DNA from 2 places in the Vibrio sp. SNU_ST1 genome. Region 1 is predicted to be linked to the other one. Evidence: riboswitches for the same ligand, from Rfam matches in the RefSeq annotation. Region 1 holds a riboswitch; the other holds the start of a gene.
The links. Region 1 has a riboswitch for lysine ahead of Q5H80_RS09105 (Na+/H+ antiporter NhaC family protein). Riboswitches for the same ligand answer to the same signal wherever they lie in the genome.

Region 1 (12,042 bases):
AAACATATTTGTTTACGGCGCTCTTTGTTTGTTACACGATTTTATTTATCTAACAAAACTACTTGTGGCGCTCTTTTAGTTTGTTCACCACGTCGTTCATCGATAGACCTTGGTCTTGCAATAAGACCATTAGGTGGTAAATCAAATCCGCAGATTCACACACTAACTCCGCCTTATCGCCCGACGTCGCCGCAAGCGCGACTTCAACGCCTTCTTCGCCCACTTTTTGCGAAATACGCTTGGTGCCGCGGGCATATAGACTGGCAGTATAAGAAGACTCAGGATCGGCGTCCTTGCGGGCAGCCAATAGCTGCTCAAGCTGATGAAGCCACACCATCTGAGACTCTTGTTGTTTGTCTCCGTCCCAGCACGTTGTAGTACCAGTGTGGCACGTTGGGCCAATGGGATTAACCTTAACCAGTAAAGTGTCGTTGTCACAATCCAAGGCAATGTTTTGCAGTTGCAATACATTGCCCGACGTTTCACCTTTCGTCCAAAGACGCTCTTTGGTGCGAGAGAAAAACGTCACATTGCCAGTTTCACCTGTTTTCTCAAGTGCTGCTTGGTTCATGTATCCCATCATTAACACTTGGCTTGATTGGTAATCTTGAACAATAGCTGGCACTAAGCCATCTACTTTTTCCCAGTTAATACGCTCTGACAATGCGCCTACTTCTGTTTTTGATAAGCTTGCGGATTCAAAACTCATAGTCGCACCTCTACATCTTGTTGTTTTAAATACTGTTTAAGTTCACCAATATTGATGACTTGTTTGTGGAATACCGAAGCTGCTAACGCTCCATCCACGTTGGTCTTCTTATAGGCTTCAGCAAAGTGTTCCATTGCACCCGCGCCACCTGAGGCAATCAATGGCACATTACACACTTCACGTACCATGTTTAACTGATCGATGTCATAGCCGTTACGAACACCATCTTGGTTCATCATGTTTAACACAATTTCACCTGCGCCACGCTTCTGTACTTCCTGTACCCAATCTTTGGTTTCCCATTTGGTTGCTTTAGTACGCGCTTCATCGCCAGTGAATTGGTAAACCTGATATTTACCGGTTTCTTTATCGAAGTATGAATCGATACCAACAACGATACACTGCACGCCGAACTTATCAGCAAGGTCAGTGATCAGTTGTGGGTTAGCCAATGCAGGTGAGTTGATGGATACTTTATCCGCACCAAACTCAAGAATACGCGCCGCATCTTCCGCTGATTTAATACCACCAGCCACACAGAAAGGAATATCAATCACTTCAGCTACGCGTTTTACCCAGCTCTTATCAACCACACGACCATCGCTTGATGCAGTGATGTCATAAAATACCAGTTCATCAGCACCCTCTTCTGCATAGCGTTGTGCTAGCGGAACGATGTCACCAATAATTTCGTGGTTACGAAACTGAACGCCCTTAACCACCTGTCCATCACGGACATCCAAACAAGGGATTATTCGCTTTGCCAACATGCAAATGCCTCCTCTGCGGTAAACTTGCCATCAAGTAGCGCACGACCCACAATCACACCAGCAACACCGCTGCCTTTAAGCGCTTCGATATCAGCTAGGCTACCAATGCCGCCCGATGATTGGAATTGCACTTGTGGGTACTGCTTACAAAGATCAACATAGAGCTCTACGTTTGATCCTTCTAGCGTGCCATCACGTAAAATATCGGTACACAGAACGTGTTTAAGACCAACCGTGAGGTAGTCTTCAATCAGCGCTTCAATGGTCACGCCTGAATCTTCTTGCCAACCTGAAATTGCGACTTTACGTGTGCCGCTTTCGTCAATATTGATGTCCAGAGCCAGCACAATTTTTTCCGCGCCGTATTTCTCCATCCAACCTTTCACCAACTCAGGTTGCTTAACTGCTGTAGAACCAACCACAACGCGCTGTGCGCCAGCTTCTAGCAGATCAACGACATCTTGCTCGTTACGCACGCCACCACCAATCTGGATGTTCGCAGGCGTGCTAGCAAGTAGCTTAGCGATCAAGTCTAATTGACGAGCCGTTGTGTCTTTTGCGCCGGTTAAATCAACAAGGTGAAGCCAACCTGCGCCAGCTTGGTGGTACAAGTTAAACTGCTCTGCTGGGTCTACTTTGTATTCTGTTACTTGCCCGTAGTCTCCTTGGAATAAGCGAACTACTTGGCCTTCAATTAAATCTAACGCGGGAATAATCATTTACATTCCTTATATGGCAACGTTAGCCGCTGCCTAATCCTTATTACAATTCCAAGAAGTTCTGAATCAGCTTAGAGCCAGCTTTCGAAGATCGCTCTGGGTGGAACTGAACACCATAATAATTGCCACTTTGAACCGCCGCAGTGAACGGTTTACCGTAATCACATTGTGCAATTGTGTAGTCACCCACGGGCATTGCGAAGCTGTGAACAAAGTAGAAGTATTCACCTTCTTCAATGTCTTTAAATAGAGGGTGATTAGGTGTTGCCGTGACGGTGTTCCAACCCATGTGTGGTAATGGCAAGTCGCCCGTTTCAAGTAAACGAACTTCACCATCACACAAACCTAGGCATTCAACTAACTCGTCAGCCTTTTGGCCTTTCTCTTGAGACAGTTTGCCTAACAGCTGCATACCTAAACAGATACCTAACAGAGGCTTCTCTACTTGCTTCACAAGGGTAACAAGGTCACGTTCTTGCAGGTTCTTCATTGCCTCACTTGCTGTACCTACACCGGGTAGGAATAGCTTATCGGCAGCAAGAACAACTTCTGGTTCTTTTGAAATTTCAACTGCGTAGCCCAGACGTTCAATCGCAAACTTCACCGAGGAAACATTGGCACAACCAGTATCAATAATAACTACTTTTTGCTCTTTCATTGTTTTTCCTTGCTAACGTTAGCCTTACAGAACGCCTTTGCTGCTTGGTAACTCGTTACCTTCAACTTTGATTGCTTGGCGAAGAGTACGGCCAAACGCTTTGAATAGGCTCTCAATGATGTGGTGATCATTATTACCGTCAGAAGAGAGGTGTAGCGTACAAGCCAATGTATCGGTTAGAGAACGGAAGAAGTGAACCACCATCTCTGTTGAAAGATCACCCACTTGCTCGCGGCTGAATTTAGCATCGAACTTCAGGTATGGACGGCCAGAAAGGTCTAGCGCACACTGAGCTAAACACTCATCCATTGGTAAGCTGAAACCAAAGCGGCCAATGCCACGTTTGTCGCCTAGCGCATCTTTTAGTGCTTGGCCTAAAGCCAGAGCGGTGTCTTCAATTGTGTGGTGATCATCAATATGTAGATCGCCCTTCACAGTCAGGTTCATTTGGAAACCGCCGTGTGTCGCGATTTGATCAAGCATGTGGTCGAAGAAACCCATGCCGGTATCGATCTTGTTACCACCGGTTTCATCAAGGTTTACTGCCACCTTGATATCCGTTTCTTTAGTAGTACGAATTACTTCAGAAACACGTGCATTAACCGTCAGATCTTTAACGATTTGTGGCCAGTTAAGCGTGCCTTCAGTTTCCGCATCTGGGCCATATTGGATACCACGAATTGCCATGTTCTCAGCAAGTTGAAGATCCGTCATTCGGTCACCAATCACGACTGACTTTTGGAAGTCAACTTTACCGCCTTGAAGGTATTCTTTAACCATACCTAGCTTCGGTTTGCGGCAAGAACAGTTGTCTTCGTCAAAGTGAGGACAAATAAGCACGTCGTCAAACTTAACGCCTTGAGATTCGAAGAACTCCATCATCATATTGTGTGGAGCATCGAACTCTTCTTGCGGGTAGCTATCTGTGCCTAGACCATCTTGGTTAGTAACCATCACTAAGCGGTAACCAGCATCTTGCAGTGCAAGTAGGCTAGGGATCACTAACGGTTCGAATTTTAGTTTGTCTAAACGGTCTACTTGAAAATCAACTGGCGGCTCAACAATTAAGGTGCCGTCACGGTCTATAAAAAGTATTTTCTGTTGTTTACTCACTTGAACTTCCTTTTAATTTTAAATCTGCTGGCCTAGCTAAAATCAACGCTAACCCAAAATATTGGTTTCACTTGCCAACCTAATTAATCGAACCAAACTGACAAATGTTATTACTGGTAAGCCTTTCGTTACTGATAAAAGTTACGAATAAATCCAAGTGTCTTTTCGCACTCTTCGCGATTACCAATACTAATACGAACACAGTCTTCAATTGGTGAATTACGTAAAATGATGCCCGTATCCCAAGCCGCTTTAAATAACTCATCGCCGTTCGGGAATTTAACCAGTAGGTAGTTGCCCCAGCCATCAAATACCGTCACTTGAGGCATGCCTAATAGACCTGCTTGTAAATACGCTCGGTTAGCACTTAAATCCAGAACTTGGAACTTAGCACGCGCTAGTCCTTGCTCTGAAAGTGCTTGAACGGCAATGTCAGCAACAGGGATTGGTACAGGATAAGGAGCAATCACTTTTAACAATACATCGATAAGCTCTTTGTTCGCTAGCGTAAAGCCACAACGTAAACCCGCTAAAGCAAAGGCCTTCGACAAGGTGCGCAAAATCGCTAGGTTTGGATATAGCTCAAGCAAGTCAACAGTTGAGGCTTCTGGACAGAAATCGATATACGCTTCATCCATCACCACAATCGCTTTGTCTTGTGTCATTTCAAGCAGCTTGATGATGTCTTTGCGATCAACCAAATTACCGGTTGGGTTATTTGGACTACAAACAAACACCACTTTTACGTTGTCAAGTTGAGCTTCAATAGCAGGAAGATCCAATTGCCATTCAGAAGTCAGAGGCACCACTTTACGCTCAACACCAATCGTCTCTGCACTGATTGCGTACATACCGTAAGTGGGTGGGCAGTAAAGAATAGCGTCTTCGTTCGGCTCACAGAAAGCACGAATCAGTAGTTCAATGCCTTCGTCAGCACCACGCGTTGTCAGAGTTTGCTCTGATTTCACGCCTGCGTATTGGGCGTAAGCGTCAATCAGCTCTTTTGGCTGACACTCGCTGTAGCGGTTAAGACGAGACAAGTTCAGGTTGTACTCGTTATCAAACGGAGATTCGTTGGCGTTCAACCATACATCTCCGCTGCCACCAATGCGTCTTGCAGACAAGTAAGGTGTCAGAGCCTGAACTTGTTTTCTTGCTAACTTTTCCATGCCCTACCCTTATTTCGCTTTATTTAACTGTTCAAATCGATTTAATTTTTCAACTCGGATAGTCACAGCACGTTTGTGCGCATCCAAACCTTCGGCTTCCGCCATTGTGACTACCGTTGGTGCTAGACCTTTCAAACCATCAGCCGTTAGCTCTTGTACCGTCATACGCTTAGAGAAATCAGCCAAACCTAAACTTGAATAGGTTTTGGTATAACCATAAGTCGGTAATACGTGGTTTGTACCAGATGCGTAGTCACCTGCAGATTCTGGAGACCAGTCACCAAGGAAAATTGAACCTGCATTATCTAGCAACGGCAGCAATTCACGTGGACTCTTGGTCTGAACAATCAAGTGCTCAGGACCATAGAAATTCGAAATCGCAATCGCTTGAGTGATCGATTCTGCAATGATGATTAGACTTGAAGCCAATGCTTGCTGAGCGATGTTCGCACGAGACAGCTCTCTCAGTTGCTTCTGAACCGCATCGGTTACTTGGTCGGCAATAACTGGTGATGGTGTTACTAATACAACCTGTGAGTCTGGCCCGTGTTCAGCTTGGCTCAGGAGATCAGCAGCAATGAAGTCAGCATCCGCAGTTTCGTCTGCAATCACTAACACTTCAGACGGGCCAGCAGGCATATCAATCGCTGCGCCGCGGAAGTCGTTACTTACTTGGCGTTTAGCTTCCGTTACGTAAGCGTTACCTGGGCCGAAGATCTTATCGACCTTAGCAACACTCTCTGTACCGTAAGCCATGGCAGCCACTGCTTGACCACCACCAACATTGTAAACCTCATCGATTTTACAAAGATTAGCGACATACAAGATTTCATCCGCGATTGGCGGAGGTGAACAAAGCACAACCTTACGGCAACCCGCAATTTGAGCGGGTACACCTAACATAAGAACCGTTGATGGAAGTGGCGCGCTGCCACCCGGAATATAAAGTCCAACAGTATTAATAGCGCGCGTCACCTGCTCACACACAACACCAGGTTGTGTTTCAACCTTAATTGGCTGTGGCTTTTGAGCTTCGTGAAACTTAGCAATGTTGCTGTAAGCTTGCTCCAACGCTTGCTTCATCTCTGGTGTTAGACGAGCACACGCCTCTTCGATCTCACCCGAACTAACTCGGATAGATTCTGGAGTCACACCATCGAACTTTTCAGTCAGTTCCTTAAGTGCGGCATCGCCTTCATTTCGTACTTTTGCAATAACATCAGAAACAGTCGCAGTGATGTTTGCACCTTCAGTAATAGCTGGACGCTCTAATACCGAGTCTTGCTGTGATTCACTTAAAGATTGCCAAACAACGGTTCTCATCGTCACTACCCCATCATTTTTTCGATTGGTAATACTAGAATCGAGCTTGCACCCAACTCTTTCAGCTGTTCCATTGTTTCCCAGAACAAGTTCTCTGTACTTACTAGGTGAACGGCAACTTTGTCTTTGTCTGTTGATAAAGGGAGAACCGTTGGATCTTCAGCACCAGGCAGTAGTGCTTTGATTTGCTCTAGCTGAGACGTTGGTGCGTGAAGCATGATGTACTTCGACTCTTTCGCTTGTTGAACACCCTGCATACGAGTCAGTAGCTTTTCAATCAGCGCGGTTTTGTCTGCATCGAAATCACCAACACGTTGAATCAGTGTTGCTTTAGATTGGAAGATAGCTTCTGCTTCTTTTAGGCCGTTTGCTTCTAGCGTTGCGCCTGTAGAAACTAAATCAGCGATAGCGTCTGCAAGGCCGGCACGAGGAGCGACTTCAACGGAGCCAGTTAGCATACAAGCGCTGAATTCAACACCCTGCTCATCCATGTAGGCTTTAAGTAGTTGTGGGTAGGTTGTCGCGATACGTTTACCCGCTAGATCTTGTGGGCCGTTGTATTCTTCATCTTTGTTAATCGCGATAGAAAGACGGCAACCACCAAAATCTAAGCGACGAAGTGTGCGAAAATCTGATGGTTCTTTTAGAGCGACACGGTCTAGGCGAACTTCTTCTAGTTCATTCTCACCGATAAAGCCAAGGTCAACCACACCATCCATGATAAGGCCTGGGATGTCGTCATCACGAACGAGTAACAAGTCGATTGGCATATTTAGTGAATGAACAACTAAGCGCTCACCCATGATGTTAAATTTCACACCACATTTTTTAAGTAGATCTTGGCACTCTTTACTTAAGCGACCTTTCTTTTGAATTGCGATTCTTAGGCGTTGTCTCTGCATTGCTATATCCCTGTGCAAATATTTGAATTTATTGATTATTTAAAGTGCTAAAACTAAAAAACCCTCGGAAGACTTTGTCGTCCCGAGGGTTTAAATCTAAATTCTTTGACTTAACCTCCGGGAGAATTCTAGCTCCCGGGTATACGTAAATCTCCCCGAAAGACTAGATAGGGTGATGATGGTGATGAATGTTCATTACTAATTTACGCATACTTATCAGCTCTTAGGTTGTTTGCTGTCTTGTCTCCACACTAACTAAGCTGACACCCTTTTTCAACCATTTATTCGAACTTTTTTCACGAAATTTAAAATTAAATTAACGAACACAAAAAAAGGGAGGCAAACGCCTCCCTTCTCATTATTCAATCAAATGATGATTAGCTTTTACATGTTGCTATCTTGCAACGAGAGAAATAAGCCAATGCAAAACATACCGCAACAAACGTTAGAGACGCTGCGCCAAATGCAATACCAGTTGATGATGTCATTCCTAGGGTGATGAAACCAATACACGATACGAACGCCACAGACAGCGCATAAGGGAGCTGAGTCGATACGTGGTCAATGTGATTACAACGCGCACCTGTAGAAGACAGAATCGTTGTATCTGAGATTGGAGAACAGTGGTCACCAAATACAGAACCCGCAAGAACCGCACTTAGCATAGGAAGAATTAGCGCGATGTCAGAGGCTGCAGCCATGTCACCAGCAATCGGTAGCATGATACCGAACGTACCCCAAGATGTACCTGTCGAGAACGCCATTAGGCCAGCAAGAAGGAACAAGATAACCGGTAGCCAGTGGTAATCGATGTTACCTGTTGCTAGAGAGGATAGGTACGAACCTGTTTTCATGTCGCCGATAACAGAACCGATCGTCCATGCAAATACAAGGATAAGGATAGCACCAAACATTGAGCTTGCACCAATCCACATTGTTCTTGCGATATCAACCATAGGCAGTTTCTGTTTGAATACCGTTGCTAGCGCGACGAGTAAACCAATAACACCACCGTAAACCAGAGACTTACCTACATCTGTATTTTCAAATGCACCAAGTAAGTTGAATGCTTGACCATCAGCAGTAAGCGCTTGGCCACCGGTGTAAAGCATTGCTGCAACCGTCGCTACGATTAACGCTACGATTGGCATAACGAGATCAGAAACAGAACCGTTTTCGCTCTCTTGAATATCTAGCTCTTCATTTAGATCGTGAGCTTGCTTTTGATCGTTGTCGCCTTCAAAGCCACGTCCTTGAGAGGCTTCGATCTCATGCTCTCGCATTTTGCCAACATCTAAACCAAACCACGCAACAGCAAACACCATTAATAGTGCAAACACAGCGTAGAAGTTCATTGGAATAAGACGAACGTAAGCACCCAGTGCAGAATACTCTGTCACACCGTGTGTCACTAAGATGCCACCAATGATAGTGATGATGTAAGCACCCCAGCTAGAAGCCGGCATGATCACACACATAGGAGCAGCAGTTGAATCTAGGATATAAGCTAGCTTAGCGCGAGATACGTAGAAGCGGTCAGTTACAGGGCGAGAAATCGCACCTACCGCTAAGCTGTTGAAGTAATCATCAACAAAGATGAATACACCTAAAAATGCAGCAAGTAGTTTTGAACCACGTTTGCTCTTAACACGAGACTGTGCCCACTCAGCGAATGCGCGAGTACCGCCAGATAGTGTTAATAATGCCGTTGTCATTCCAAGGATAATAAGGAAAGCAACGATGCTCATGTTCCAAGTGTTAATACCACCATCTTCGATGAAAACACCAGATACTTTAGTAAAGACGTAGCTAGCTGCGTTACCTACTGAGTAGTCAGCAAGTAGAATCGCACCCATTACGATACCGACACCCAAGGAAACTAATACACGGCGGGTAACAATAGCAAGAGTCAAGGCAACCAAGGGAGGAAGCAGCGATAAAGGCGATGTTGCAAAATCTATTAAATTCATGATCTTCAAAAACCAGTTTTTTATTTGGCTAGAGATCTACTGCAGATAAACTTGATACGGCTTATCAAGCTCATGTTGAACTAAGCGAAAGGGAAGTGAACACTTCACCCAACCCTACAGTAGCGCTCCATAGTTTAAAATTAAGACTATGGCAGTGTTGTACCTATTGAGCACAACCCCAGCAAATTGCTTAGATATACAATTTACTTCGGCAATTACACCTTTCATTTCCGTTCATTGGCATCACCCCAACGAAAACTACTCTTTATAATTGCACCTCTACGTGCGGTAACATTATTAACCGTGTAAACCAGAGTTTAACAACGGATTAACCAAAGCACCGCATCAGGTAGCCGCAATTGTACCCATCAAGAGCAACAATGCAACATATCATTCCGAGAAAAATAGCTTTTTGTTAATGAAGTAATCAATAGAAGAATAGTCAACTTTTACGGATTACTCCACTTAACACATATCAGATATCACCTGTTTTTTTTAAGATATTCTTAATAGTTATTATAAGTTCATTAGAGGTCTACCTTTTCATCTTAAAGCACTCGTCTCATTTTTTTATTTAAATAACTAATAGAAGAAATACTATTTGTTTTATTCTTAGGCTCTGTTTATTATTAGGAGGATTATTTAGTTTACCTTGATGGGAAATATCATGTCTGAATTAACAAAAACTCTATTAAATATCCGTAGCCTTCGTGCGTTCTCACGTGAATTAACTCTTGAGCAACTTGAAGAAGCGCTAGACAAGCTGACTATTGTTGTACAAGAACGTCAAGAGTCTGAAGCTGAAGAACGCGCAGCAAAAGCAGAGCAAGAAGCTAAGCTTTCTGCTATCGCAGAACAAATTGCAAAAGACGGAATCGATGTTGCCGATCTTATTGCTGCACTTTCTGGTGAAGCAAAATCTAAAACAACAAAATCTAAACGTGCTCCTCGCCCTGCGAAATACAAATACGTAGACGCGAATGGCGACGAGAAAACTTGGACAGGTCAAGGTCGTACGCCTTCAGCTATCCAAGAACAACTAGATGCTGGTAAATCTCTAGAAGAGTTTGCTCTTTAAGGCATCGAGTTTGCTAAGTGAATAATCAATAACCCACTAAGCAATAGAATTAATATTTAAGTCGACTAAAGTATTATTTACGGCTTCAATATATTCAGAAACAAAAAAGGCTCCTTTCGGAGCCTTTTTTATATTTCACTATTAGAATTATAAATCAAAAAATGCCTTATCTTTCCCAGTACGCTTCTTCTAGACTATCTTCTCTTTCAGGAAGGCCTCGAGATAATCGTGGCGAATGCTGAACTAATACTTCATAACTTGCGCGGTTTGAATATTTACAAACTTGTGAGAAAGAAGAATACGTCAAGAATGAATGCTGATGCTTACTTGAGTTAGGCACATTTTCTTTATGGTACTTATTAGCGGCCATATCATGTAATAGAGCTGACAACGCAGCATCACCGGCACCATTAGTATTCTTAATCTTTTCTGGACCGCCCATGTAAGGTGCGATATGCGAATAGATTTTCGTTGGATTTTCACATAAATTTTTATGTGCGGGACGGCTAAATTCATAACGGTTAAATTCAGCAATCGAGCCTGGTAACAACGGTAATGATGTTTCACGCTTCACTGCATCTTCAGTGTAACCCGCCATAAACAAGCCCACAGGGCCTGCTGTACATAGAACTAAGTCTACCCAATCGAGTGCTTTGTCTGAAGCAGCTAGAGGATCGCTTTCACCAGTTAATGCTTCAGCTTCGTCTTCGTTCATTGCAACAACGGTTACATGTTGTTCAAGGAAATCTTTCCAAAACTCGGGATCATCTTGAATAACGAATTTAGTACCAAGCGTTAAAACAACAGGTACATCGTATTTCTTCGCGTACTCAATAGCTTTCATTGTTGCTTCAGGCATAGGGTCACCTGGTTTACAACGAACTAAATACGCCGTTAATACTAAAGCAGAAGCACTTTTGAAAATTTTCTCAGGAATGCTTTCTGGTTTTAATTGATTCATTTGTCCTTCGCTAATTGCGAAAGTACGTTCACCATCTTCTGTAATTAATGCAAAGCAGCGACCAATTGCGCCATCTACCCCTTGTAAATGGTTCAGATCCATTCTGCTTGATGTATTACATAAATAGCGGTAACCGTAGCTACCAATTTTAATATCTTGGCTCATTACACCCAATAGTGTTGAACGGTCATCCGCCAATACTGAGTAGTTGTGTAATGTATTACCAATTGTGCCACCTGCGTATTCATTAGTAATCAGGCACTGTTCTTTTAATTCTTGATACAAGGATTCAGCAGCTTCATCACCGATAACCAGTGAATGTCCCTTACTTAAGCCGTATTTTTCGATTAGCTCAGAACTAACCTTTGCTTCAATATCCACCAAGGTTTGGTCAATACCGATAATATGGGTACGTGACATTCTTTTGCTCGTTTGAGCTTGGCTTACTAAAGGGTCACGAGCGTGAACAGGAAAATAGTGCTTTGATTTACGTTGTCCAGGGAATTTCATAGGGCTAGTCTAAGTCAAGGGGAAATAGGTGGCGGATTCTACCGCGCTATATTTAACGCGGCAATCTTTCAAACTATAGCAAACGTTTGCCAGGCTATTTTTTTATTCGCCTTCCATAAAGCTTAGATCAGGCAGCATCCCCAAATGCTCGGCGTAACGT
Region 2 (12,042 bases), 1.4 Mb from region 1:
TAGTGTGGGGCTTCCCCATGTGAGAGTAGGACATCGCCAGGCTTTAAATTAAATCTTTAGGTTGACCGACCTGGAGATATGGACGCTCACTTAGTGAGTTGACCACTGCGGAGTGGTAGTTCAGTTGGTTAGAATACCGGCCTGTCACGCCGGGGGTCGCGGGTTCGAGTCCCGTCCACTCCGCCACTTATTCAGAGGTTCAGCTCTTTAAAACTGAAATAGGGGTGTAGCTCCAATTGGCAGAGCAGCGGATTCCAAATCCGCGTGTTGGGAGTTCGAATCTCTCCACCCCTGCCATATTTAAGGCTCTAGCAGAAATGCTAGAGCCTTTTTACTTTCTGAATATAATCTGCGCTATTGCTAGAGCAGCGGACTCCCCGACTTATACCAATCCGGAAAATTAACTGATCAGGTTTATCCAATCCCTTCTGCTCATTTTTGTGACACGAGCTTTGCACTCAAGAAATCCATTCCAAGTGCGACAAACCTTGGAAACAATGTCGTTATAATCAGTGAAACTTTGATTCGCTAGATAATGTTGTCGCAACCAACTCCAAACTTGCTCTATAGGGTTAAGCTCTGGCGAGTAGGGAGGAAGCTTAATAGTACTGACGTTATTAAACTCTCTCGCAATATCATCGGTATGCCAGCCTGCACCACCATTATAACGACAGCATAGCGTCCTTTTTCAGTAGCCTTAGATATCTGCTCTAAGTGATTTGTCATTATGTCCTTGTTAACCCAAGGAACCACTATGGCTTCACCAATTCCTCTTTCAGGGCATGCCGAACCAAACAAATAAGCGTATTCAAATTGCTGTTGTTTTACCACGCGAGGCCTCGTTCCACGAGTCGCCCAAAGACGTGTCGTTGTGTTCTGCTGACCAAACCTAGCTTCGTCTTGAAACCAGACATCAACACTCTCTAGCCCAATATGGCCGGGGATCTTAAGGATCGTTTCTATTTTGAATTTTTTTAAAATCGTCTTGGACTTGCTGTGATTGTTTAGGGTGTTTGGAGCGAGAAGTTATCCAAGAGAAGCCCATGTGGTCGAGGAGATAATAGATAGAATTAGGGTGGTAGTATTTATCAAAGTTTTTCACGATGTAGTCATGTATATCGCTCCCGACAAGGCGCCCGTCTGAAGGGGACTCTGCTTCTTTCTTAATGAATGCACTGAGTTGTTTTCGTTGTTCTGCATTGAGGTATGCAGGTCTGCCTGTGCGAGGTTTCTCTTGAAGCCCTTCCAATCCTTCTTCAAGAAATGCTTGGACCCATTTGTTTACACTAGTTCGACTGACTTTAAGGTATTTGGCAATTTGAGTGCGCGAGTGACCTTCTTTGAAGTGGGCAAGTGCTAGCAAGCGAACTTTCATTTGAATGGTTTTTTGTTGGCTTGCTAGCTTTTTAAAATCTGTATTATTAAGGCTATCCATAGCGATTTTCTGCAAGAGTTCGACGGCCTCAATTAGATCATATCTTTACTTTAATTGGTATAAGGCTTTTGAATACTCCTATAACAGTGCATCAACTACCCGAGATAAGCTCTATGTTCCTTCAGCTAGCGTTCTAGTAAGGAAATCGGTGGATCTGACTTTCATTAGGTATAAAAAAGGCCACCTATAGTCGGCGGCCTTGGTTGATCTATTTAGATGTTAATCTAGCTCTTTCTCAGCTTGTTTCGCTTTTTCTATCATAGGAGTGATTGTTGATCCTTGAACTAAGATTGAGAACACAACAACAGCATAGGTCATAACGAGGATTATCTCTTTAACATCTATTGCCTTGTCTTCAATCACCCAGATACCTGAAGGGATTGAAAGTGCCATAGCTAGAGCTAAGCCTCCGCGTAAACCACCCCAAGTTAGAATCTTAGTCGACCACGGGTTGTAAGTTCTAAAGCGTTTAAATCCAATATAAGACAAGAAAACACTTAGGTAGCGTGCCCCCAATACTAGAGGGACTGCGAACGCCATTAAAATCCAATCTTCTTGGTGGAACTTGAATAGCAGCATAGACATACCAATCAATAAGAATAGTACGCCATTTAAGAACTCATCTATTAATTCCCAGAAATGGTCTAGGTGATCCTCACTTTCCTTAGAAAATCCGATGAAGCGTGTCCAGTTGCCTATCATGATACCAGATACCACCATTGCCAATGGTCCAGATACATGCAGAACCTCTGCAAAAGCATAACCAGCTGTAGGAATACCGATGGTTAATAGCAACTCCATCGAGTGGTCATCGGTGTTGCTGATTAGATAGTGGAATATCAAACCTAGAACAAATCCGTAGACGATACCGCCAATAGCCTCTTGGACGAATAACATGGTCACGCTACCCACAGTCGGTGCTTCAGTGCCGAACGCAATGGTAAATAGGGTAACGAAGATGACTAGGCCAAAACCATCGTTGAATAGAGATTCTCCCTCGATTTGAGTAGAGATTCGTCTGGGAGCATCGAGCTTCTTCACTATTGCTAATACAGCTATTGGATCGGTTGGAGATATTAGAGAACCAAACAGTAAGCAATAAATTAAGTCAAATTGAATGCCGATAAATTGACAGAACCCATAAAGTACAAAGCCAATAAAGAATGTCGAAAATAGTGTAGCACCAAGAGCGAGTACCGTTATTTCCCATTTCTGATCTTTTAGATTAGGTAACTTAATCCCCAAACCACCTGCAAAGAGTAAGAATCCCAGTATTCCTTTCAGGAGGAAGTCTTCAAAGTTGATACTGGCAACGGTTTCTGAGGCGATGTCAGCCAATTGGAACCAATTGTTTTGTCCCGCAATGATAATCAATAGAGATAGCATCATTGAGCCAGCTGTGATGGCGATGGTTGTCTGCATTTTACCAATTTTGGTATTAACGAAAGCAATAAGCATGGCAGCAGCGGACAGGAAGCATAAGGTGTAATAGACCGACATTGGGAACTCAATATGTAACAAAATATGAATATTAATTCTCGTTCTCTCATGCTCAAATAGCAAACATTTTTTTGTCATGACTTGGTCATTTACTTCATGTTTTAGACGTCTAGACTCCTTTTAAATGTGTGGTAGGATGGAGAGATAATTAAAGGAATGAGGTTGTATCGTGGGAAGTAATGTAAGGCAAAAGATTGACGCTCTGTTGAAGCAACGAATTTTACTGATTGATGGTGGCATGGGTACCATGATTCAGGATTATAAATTGGAAGAGCGAGACTATCGCGGTGAGCGATTTGCTGATTGGCATAGTGACTTAAAGGGTAACAATGACCTTTTGGTACTTACGCAGCCTAAGCTTATCAAAGATATCCATATGGAGTATTTGGAAGCCGGTGCTGATATCCTCGAGACCAATACCTTTAACGCTACAACCATCGCTATGGCCGACTATGATATGGAAAGTCTTAGCGAAGAAATTAACTATGCTGCTGCTAAGTTGGCTCGTGAAGCGGCAGACGAATGGACAGTGAAGACTCCTGATAAACCCCGTTTCGTGGCGGGTGTGTTAGGTCCAACTAACCGAACTTGTTCTCTCTCCCCAGATGTTAATGATCCGGGCTATCGTAATGTTAGCTTTGATGAACTTGTTGAGGCTTACTCTGAATCGACTCGTGCGCTTATCAAGGGCGGTTCAGACTTAATTCTTATTGAAACTATCTTCGATACGTTAAACGCGAAAGCGTGTGCTTTTGCGGTTGAATCTGTCTTTGAAGAAGTAGGTATCATTTTACCGGTTATGATCTCCGGTACTATCACCGATGCATCTGGTCGAACGCTTTCCGGACAAACAACAGAAGCATTCTATAATGCCCTTCGTCATGTAAAACCTATCTCATTTGGATTGAACTGTGCATTAGGTCCTGACGAACTGCGTGAATACGTTGGTGAAATGTCTCGTATTTCAGAATGCAATGTTTCCGCTCACCCTAATGCAGGTTTACCTAATGCATTCGGTGAATATGACTTGTCTCCAGAAGATATGGCTGAACACGTTAAGGAATGGGCTGAAAGTGGCTTCTTGAACTTAATTGGTGGCTGTTGTGGTACAACGCCAGAACATATACGCCAAATGGCAGAAGCGGTTGAAGGTGTAAAACCGCGCCAACTACCAGATTTACCAGTTTCATGTCGTCTCTCTGGTTTAGAGCCATTGACGATTTCCAAGGAATCTCTGTTTGTTAACGTGGGTGAGCGTACTAACGTTACGGGCTCTGCTCGCTTTAAGCGCCTTATCAAAGAAGAGCTATACGATGAAGCTTTGAGTGTGGCTCGAGAGCAAGTTGAGAACGGCGCTCAAATTATCGATATCAACATGGATGAAGGGATGCTAGACGCTGAGGCGTGTATGGTTAAATTCCTTAACCTATGTGCGTCTGAACCTGAGATCTCGAAAGTCCCAGTGATGGTCGACTCTTCAAAATGGGAAGTGATTGAAGCGGGCTTGAAATGTATTCAGGGTAAAGGCATCGTTAACTCTATCTCATTGAAGGAAGGGAAAGAAAAGTTTGTCGAACAAGCGAAACTGGTTCGCCGATATGGTGCAGCCGTTATCGTGATGGCGTTCGATGAAGTTGGTCAAGCTGATACTCGAGAGCGTAAGGTTGAGATTTGTACTAATGCCTACAATATTCTGGTTGATGAAGTTGGTTTCCCGCCAGAAGATATTATTTTTGACCCGAACATTTTCGCGGTTGCGACGGGTATTGATGAGCATAATAACTATGCGGTCGACTTCATTGAAGCGGTAGGGGACATCAAACGCGATCTTCCGCATGCGATGATCTCTGGTGGTGTATCGAATGTTTCGTTCTCATTCCGAGGTAATAACTACGTTCGTGAGGCAATCCACGCAGTATTTCTATACCACTGTTTTAAAAACGGTATGGATATGGGCATCGTAAATGCTGGGCAATTAGAGATTTACGATAATGTCCCTGAGGATTTACGTGAAGCCGTTGAAGACGTGGTTCTAAACCGCCGAGATGATTCAACTGAGCGCTTGCTAGATATCGCGACTGAGTATCTAGAGCGTGCAGTTGGAAAAGTTGAAGATAAATCAGCTTTAGAGTGGCGTACCTGGCCAGTCGAAAAACGCTTAGAGCATTCCTTAGTGAAAGGTATTACCGACTTTATTGTTGAAGATACCGAAGAAGCTCGTGTTAATGCTTCTCGTCCTATCGAGGTGATTGAAGGCCCATTAATGGATGGCATGAATGTGGTTGGTGACCTCTTTGGTGAAGGTAAGATGTTCCTTCCTCAAGTGGTGAAATCTGCCCGTGTTATGAAGCAAGCGGTAGCCCATCTAGAACCATTTATTAATGCAACCAAAGATGTTGGTGCGACTAACGGAAAAATATTACTTGCGACCGTAAAAGGCGATGTTCACGATATTGGTAAAAACATTGTGGGCGTTGTCTTGCAGTGTAATAACTACGACATTATCGATTTAGGAGTGATGGTTTCATGTGAAAAAATCCTTAAGGTCGCTAAGGAAGAGAACGTCGATATCATTGGCCTTTCGGGTTTGATCACTCCTTCACTGGATGAGATGGTTCATGTGGCTAAAGAGATGGAGAGACAAGGCTTTAAACTGCCTCTTCTTATTGGTGGAGCTACGACATCTAAAGCGCATACAGCCGTTAAGATTGAACAGAACTACTCTGAACCTGTGGTCTACGTAAACAATGCTTCACGTGCGGTGGGTGTATGTACCTCATTGCTATCTAAAGAGTTGAAGCCTGCCTTTGTTGAGACGTTGGATATTGATTACGACCGTGTGCGAGATCAGCACAATCGTAAGAAACCACGTACTAAGCCTGTTACGCTTGAACGCGCTCGTGCTAATAAAGTGGCGATTGATTGGAGAGCTTATACGCCGCCGGCACCCGCTAAGCCGGGAGTACACATATTCAATGATTTTGATGTCGCGACTTTACGCCAGTACATAGACTGGACGCCATTCTTTATGACATGGTCGCTAGTCGGAAAGTACCCTGCAATCCTTGAACATGAAGAAGTGGGTGAAGAAGCAAAACGTTTATTCAAAGATGCCAATGATTTACTGGACCGCGTAGAGAAAGATAAGTTGCTCGAAGCGCGTGGTATGTGTGCCATGTTCCCTGCGAACAGTGTTGGTGATGATATTGAGGTATATACCGATGAATCTCGTACTGAAGTTCTAAAGGTTCTACACAACCTTCGTCAGCAAACCGAAAAGCCCAAAGGATTCAACTACTGTTTGTCTGATTACATCGCTCCAAAAGAAAGCGGGAAAGCGGACTGGATTGGCGGTTTTGCCGTAACGGGGGGGATTGGTGAACGTGAATTGGCTGATGAATACAAAGCCAATGGCGATGATTACAATGCCATCATGATTCAAGCGGTTGCTGACCGATTGGCTGAAGCGTTCGCGGAGTATCTGCATAAAGAAGTGAGAAAGGATATTTGGGGTTACTCGCCAGATGAGGACTTGTCTAACGACGATTTGATTCGAGAGAAATACCAAGGTATTCGTCCTGCTCCGGGTTACCCTGCTTGCCCAGAGCATACTGAGAAAGGCACGTTGTGGGAGTTGATGGACGTTGAAAAAGCAATCGACATGTCGCTAACCACGAGTTACGCAATGTGGCCAGGTGCTTCAGTGTCTGGTATGTATTTTTCACATCCTGACGCCCGATACTTTGCGATTGCACAAATTCAACAGGATCAAGTGGATAGCTATGCTGACCGTAAAGGTTGGGATATGTTAGAAGCTGAGAAGTGGTTAGGTCCGAACATTAACTAGTTTGAATCTATGACGGGTTTTGATTCGTAAAAATAAAAAAGGGTTGCTTAAGAGCAACCCTTTTTGTATCTGCGTTTGGTAGTTTTAAATTAATCGAGAAACCATTTTTTATTCAAACAGTTCTTGATGCAGTTTTTGAATCGCTAACTTAGACACAGGTTCATCTAGCAAGAAGCATAGGTTATGTGGGCTTGCTCCGTAACAAATCATACGTAGGTTGAAATCTTCTAGAGTACCGAACACCTGCTTAGCATAGCCTTTGCTTTCACTCATGTTATTGCCAATAAGAGCAACAAGGCATAGGTCGTGCTCAATATCTACGGAACACAACTCTTCAAGCTCAAGGCGAGCGGCTTCAGGTAACTGAGGAGCACCACCAGATGTATCTGTTTGATCGAGGGTCAGTGAGACACTGATCTCTGAGGTGGTGATAAGGTCGACAGAGATCTTATGTTTAGCAAGGATCTCGAATACCTTCGCCAAAAAGCCATAAGCATGGAACATATTCGCGCTACGAAGCGTAACCATGGTTTGGTTGCAACGTAGAGCAAGCGCTCTGAATAGAGGTGAGCTCTCTACTTGCTGGCGAATCCAAGTCCCACCGAGCTCTGGTGCTTTAGAAGAGCCGACAAAGACAGGGATTTGGTGGCGTAGTGCAGGTACTAGAGTCGAAGGGTGTAAGATTTTCGCGCCAAAGTTTGCCATTTCTGATGCTTCGCTGAAACTGATCTCTGGGATAGGAGATGCTTTCGATGCGATGCGAGGATCTGTGGTGTAAATGCCCGGAACATCAGTCCATATTTCTAAACCAATAGCTTGTACTGATTCGGCAATCAGTGCTGCAGAATAATCACTGCCACCACGGCCTAAAGTCGTGGTGTTACCTTCGTTATCAGCACCGATAAAACCTTGGGTAACGACAACTTGCTGTTGGCACAGTGGAATCAGTTTCTGTTGCGCTAGAGCGGCAATATCTTCTAGCTGTGGCTCTGCTTTACCGAAGTCATCATTAGTGCGCATCACTTCTCTGATATCAAAACGAACGGCAGGTGTGCCACGTTCACGGATGATTTGAGCCAAGATGTGTGTCGACATCAACTCGCCACATGCGACAAGGTGATCGGTCAGCTTTGTGCTGATTTGGAATGATGCTGCTTCGGCTGCACTCGCAATATCATCGAGAATGCTATGAACCTCCTTCTCGATACAGTTCGGATCGGCTAACTGAGCTAGAATCGTATTATGAATGTCGGTTAACTGTGTGACTAGTTCTTGGCGACGAGTTTTATCTTGAACCCCATTCGCGAGTTCAACAAGTAGGTTAGTAACGCCTGAGCACGCGCTGCTCACGACTAGTTTCGTATTCGAGTTATTTTCAATAATGGAAGCACAACGGCTCATTGCTTCAAAGTTGGCAACACTTGTTCCACCAAACTTAGCGACATTAAAAGAACCAGCTACATTAGATGCACTCACGATATATCTCCCACGATTTCCTAAAATAAAATTACGGTTGGGTAATCCAACGTCCGATGTTGTTCGAAGAGAGTTTTAGAGCAAAAAGAGAGGAATTATTAGAATAGTAACCTCAGAAGCTCTTCACCATATAGAAATGGTGACAGTTGACGGGATTCAGCCCGCTCAACCGATAATAAAGGTCCTGCATCCTTTTATTATCTCGGCACTGCTCCCCATAAATGTTTTGTATTGGAAATGCGGTTCCACAAAACACCTGCCTGGGCAGTGCTCCTCTTCTGCTAGATAGCCATTTCATTGAACGTGTTTGCGGTAACAATGTCAATTCGTAACTTGAGATAATTGAAAAATAATTTTAACAATTATGTGACACTGGTTTGACCTCAATACTTATGGCTAATTGCTGAGGTAATCAATTTGCTTTAGGGTGGATTGTTCACAACATTAACGTAAGGGATGTACATGTCTAATTTAACACTCACTACTGCTATTGATAGCTTTTATCCGCCACACCGAACGTTAATGGGACCGGGGCCTTCAGACATTTCACCTCAAGTTTTACAGGCCTTAAGCCGTCCAACCATTGGTCACCTAGATCCGCTATTTATTGCGATGATGGATGAGCTTAAACAGCTTCTCAAATACGCTTTTCAGACGGAAAACGAATTTACGATTGCCGTTTCTGCACCAGGCAGTGCAGGTATGGAAACCTGTTTTGTTAACTTGATTGAGCCCGGTGAGAAGGTGATTGTTTGTCGCAATGGCGTTTTTGGTGAGCGTATGCGAGAAAATGTTGTGCGTTGTGGTGGAGAAGCGATCCTTGTCGATGACGAGTGGGGCAAATCCGTTTCTGTTGAAAAGGTAGAAAAGGCATTGGCTGAAAACCCTGATGCAGTTGCTGTCGCATTTGTGCATGCCGAGACGTCTACTGGAGCGTTATCGGATGCTCAAGCGATTTCAGCGGTAGCTCGTCAGTTTGATGCGTTGTCGATTGTGGATGCGGTGACATCATTAGGTGGTGTGCCATTGTTAGTTGATGAATGGCAGCTTGATGCGGCTTACTCTGGCAGTCAGAAGTGTCTGTCTTGTGTACCTGGTTTATCTCCAGTGACGTTCTCTCAACGAGCTGTTGATAAAATGAAAGCACGTCAAATTCCCGTACAAAGCTGGTTTTTGGATCAGAGCTTGGTATTAGGTTATTGGAGTGGAGAAGGTAAGCGTAGCTATCACCACACTGCGCCTGTGAACAGCCTATATGCTCTGCATGAGTCGTTGGTTTTGTTAAAAAATGAAGGCCTAGATAATGCGTGGTCTCGTCACTATGCGATGCACCAAGAACTTAAAGCTGGCGTAGAAGCTTTGGGGTTGGAATTTGTGGTTGCTGAAGAGAGTCGCTTACCTCAATTGAATGCGCTTTACTTCCCTGAAGGGATTGATGAAGCCAAAATAAGAACGCAGCTGTTAGAAGAGTATAATCTTGAAATCGGTGCTGGGCTGGGCTCTCTGGCTGGGAAGGCTTGGCGCATTGGTTTAATGGGTTATGGCGCTCGAAAAGAGAATGTCGCTTTGTGCTTAAAAGCGTTACAAGACGTTTTAAAATAACGGTAATAAATTGAAGTTTAAAAGAAAAGCGCACGAGAGATCGTGCGCTTTTTTGTGCCTAACCGAAAGGTCAAAAATGGTGCTTTAGTTCCGAGAGCTAAACATCACTCAGCAGACGACAGGTTATCTTCTGCTTGTAATACTTTTTTATACTGAACCTTTGAAAAGTCTCGACCTGGGAACAAGAAGCTCGCTTCACTGCGAATTTGTTCTGCCTTGCTGTGATCTCCTAATCCTTGATACGCGAGAATCAAGTTGCTGTAGAAAGCAGGTCTTGGCTTACTCTTTATGATCTCTAACGACCAATCTATATAAGGTTGGATCAGGCTAGGATCTGCTTTATAAAGGCCGATATTTAGATAGGTACTGTACACGTCCCAATCATAGCGATCTTTCCATACGACGGGGTTCGTTACCTGCTTAAGAATGTCCGGGTTTTTCGGCTTAGACATTTCAAATTTAGTGAGTACATAATTGGTGTGTAAGGCACTCAGCATATAAAAGCTCACCAAAATAGGAACGACTAAGCTCGATACTCTAAATAGGGTTTTACTGACGATACTAAACGGCTGTTGGTAGTGACGAGAAGCTCGTTGATCGACCCAGTAAATCAAAATGATAAAGGTTATCCAATGAATCGCCGAGTGGTAAAAAGGATACTCAAGCTGAGAATGTAAGAGTATCGGTATGAACAGTGCAAGCAGTGCTAGACGTGTTCCTTTCGCTGAGTTAACTATGCGTGACATCACCAATACCGCAGCAATCAAGATACCGATAATTGGTACAATTCCACCTTCTACTCCCCAAAACAGGAACTCATTGTGTGGGTGATCCATTGAAGGAAGGCCGGGATGATAATTTGAGTTAAGTTGATGCTGGCGAGCCGTGTATAGCGTGTATTCGGATTCGAATTTTCCGTAGCCATAACCGGTAAATGGTTTTTCTATCATCATATCGAGCGCTTGTGGAAAGGTATAAGCTCGTGGACTTTCTAAGTTAGTTCTCTTACTTGCGAGGCTATCAGTTGCACTAAGGCTGATAACCGAAAAAGCGACGACGATACCGACGAGCACTGATGCACACCATCCGTAGAAGCGTTTCTTGGTCGAGAATTTGTAAAGGTAAGGCAGAATGCAGACAAACCCGATTACGGCAGCCAACCATCCTGTACGTGATGCGATGATGATCAGCAAAGGTACGGTTAAGGTTGGTGTCAGGTATAGTAAGAACGACTCGCTAATTTTGTGATTATATTTAGCGGGTTGCCTTGTTAAAAGATAAGCTGACAGCACAAAACCAGTAGCAAGAAAGCTTGCCATTACATTGGGTTGTTGGAATATCCCATATGGTTGGTTTGCAGCAGTGTTGTAGCTAAATAAGTTGCCAGGTTCTAAGAAGAAATATTGGACATAGCCAAATAGTGCTTGTATGACAACAGCAAGCACAATGAACCACAACATGCGCTGCTTGTGCTTATTGCTGAACTTAAATTGTTGCAGCACGATGAATAATGCCAAGCCCGCCCACAATCCAAGTAAGCGCCCTGACGAACCTTGAAAAGCGGCGTTGCTGTATAAAATCGGCAGTGTGAGTATGATGCAGCTTATCAACAAGCCAATCGTTAATTTGGAATACTTGAGTACTCGGTTAGTAGCAAGTTGGTAGAAGCCAATCGCCAACGTAAAGCTAAGGGCTAACCAAGTGGTTGGATTAAAAGATAAAGCAAGGCCTGAGCCTCCAGGGTTAGGCATGAAAAAATGCATGGCTAATAAGAATACAACAGCTAGAGAGACCAGAAATGCTTTATTGAGTGGTAGCTTAGTTACCTGATTTTCTAGTTGGGTACCGCTAGTGTGTATTGTTGCCATAAATCCCTAACCTTATAAAAACAGAGCTTGTTCCTTCTGAAAAAAGCTCTGTTACTTTAACATTTTTCTGTCTGCTCGCAGGACGCTATTTTACACCTACTTCAAATTTAACATAGGCTTAAGGAAGCGAGCCGTATGCGAACCTTCGACTAACGCCACATCTTCAGGTGTGCCTTCTGCAACAATCTCACCACCACCTTGGCCTCCTTCTGGGCCTAAATCTAAGATCCAATCAGCCGTTTTAACGACATCTAAGTTATGCTCAATCACGACAACCGTATTACCGTGATCGCGCAGTCTATGTAATACCGTTA

Region 2: it holds a riboswitch for lysine, as region 1 does, so the genes downstream of both, lysC (lysine-sensitive aspartokinase 3) here and Q5H80_RS09105 (Na+/H+ antiporter NhaC family protein) in region 1, are expected to answer to the same signal.

What each region holds. Positions count from the first base shown of each region.
Region 1 is NZ_CP130748.1:2,095,481-2,107,522, forward strand. It holds gene hisIE (bifunctional phosphoribosyl-AMP cyclohydrolase/phosphoribosyl-ATP diphosphatase HisIE) at 59-709, opposite strand; gene hisF (imidazole glycerol phosphate synthase subunit HisF) at 706-1,479, opposite strand; gene hisA (1-(5-phosphoribosyl)-5-[(5-phosphoribosylamino)methylideneamino]imidazole-4-carboxamide isomerase) at 1,461-2,198, opposite strand; gene hisH (imidazole glycerol phosphate synthase subunit HisH) at 2,242-2,856, opposite strand; gene hisB (bifunctional histidinol-phosphatase/imidazoleglycerol-phosphate dehydratase HisB) at 2,881-3,969, opposite strand; gene hisC (histidinol-phosphate transaminase) at 4,098-5,138, opposite strand; gene hisD (histidinol dehydrogenase) at 5,148-6,467, opposite strand; gene hisG (ATP phosphoribosyltransferase) at 6,467-7,363, opposite strand; His leader region at 7,416-7,551, opposite strand; gene Q5H80_RS09105 (Na+/H+ antiporter NhaC family protein) at 7,741-9,333, opposite strand; lysine riboswitch at 9,446-9,623, opposite strand; gene Q5H80_RS09110 (H-NS family nucleoid-associated regulatory protein) at 10,001-10,411, shown strand; gene Q5H80_RS09115 (inosine/guanosine kinase) at 10,578-11,882, opposite strand; gene Q5H80_RS09120 (hypothetical protein) at 11,985-12,042, opposite strand, start outside.
Region 2 is NZ_CP130748.1:296,037-308,078, forward strand. It holds rRNA gene rrf (5S ribosomal RNA) at 1-42, shown strand, start outside; tRNA gene Q5H80_RS01410 (tRNA-Asp) at 110-186, shown strand; tRNA gene Q5H80_RS01415 (tRNA-Trp) at 221-297, shown strand; partial or broken gene Q5H80_RS01420 (IS630 family transposase) at 401-1,435, opposite strand; gene Q5H80_RS01425 (sodium:proton antiporter) at 1,655-2,935, opposite strand; gene metH (methionine synthase) at 3,105-6,782, shown strand; gene lysC (lysine-sensitive aspartokinase 3) at 6,891-8,258, opposite strand; lysine riboswitch at 8,367-8,544, opposite strand; gene Q5H80_RS01440 (alanine--glyoxylate aminotransferase family protein) at 8,721-9,860, shown strand; gene Q5H80_RS01445 (PglL family O-oligosaccharyltransferase) at 9,965-11,728, opposite strand; gene uvrA (excinuclease ABC subunit UvrA) at 11,825-12,042, opposite strand, start outside.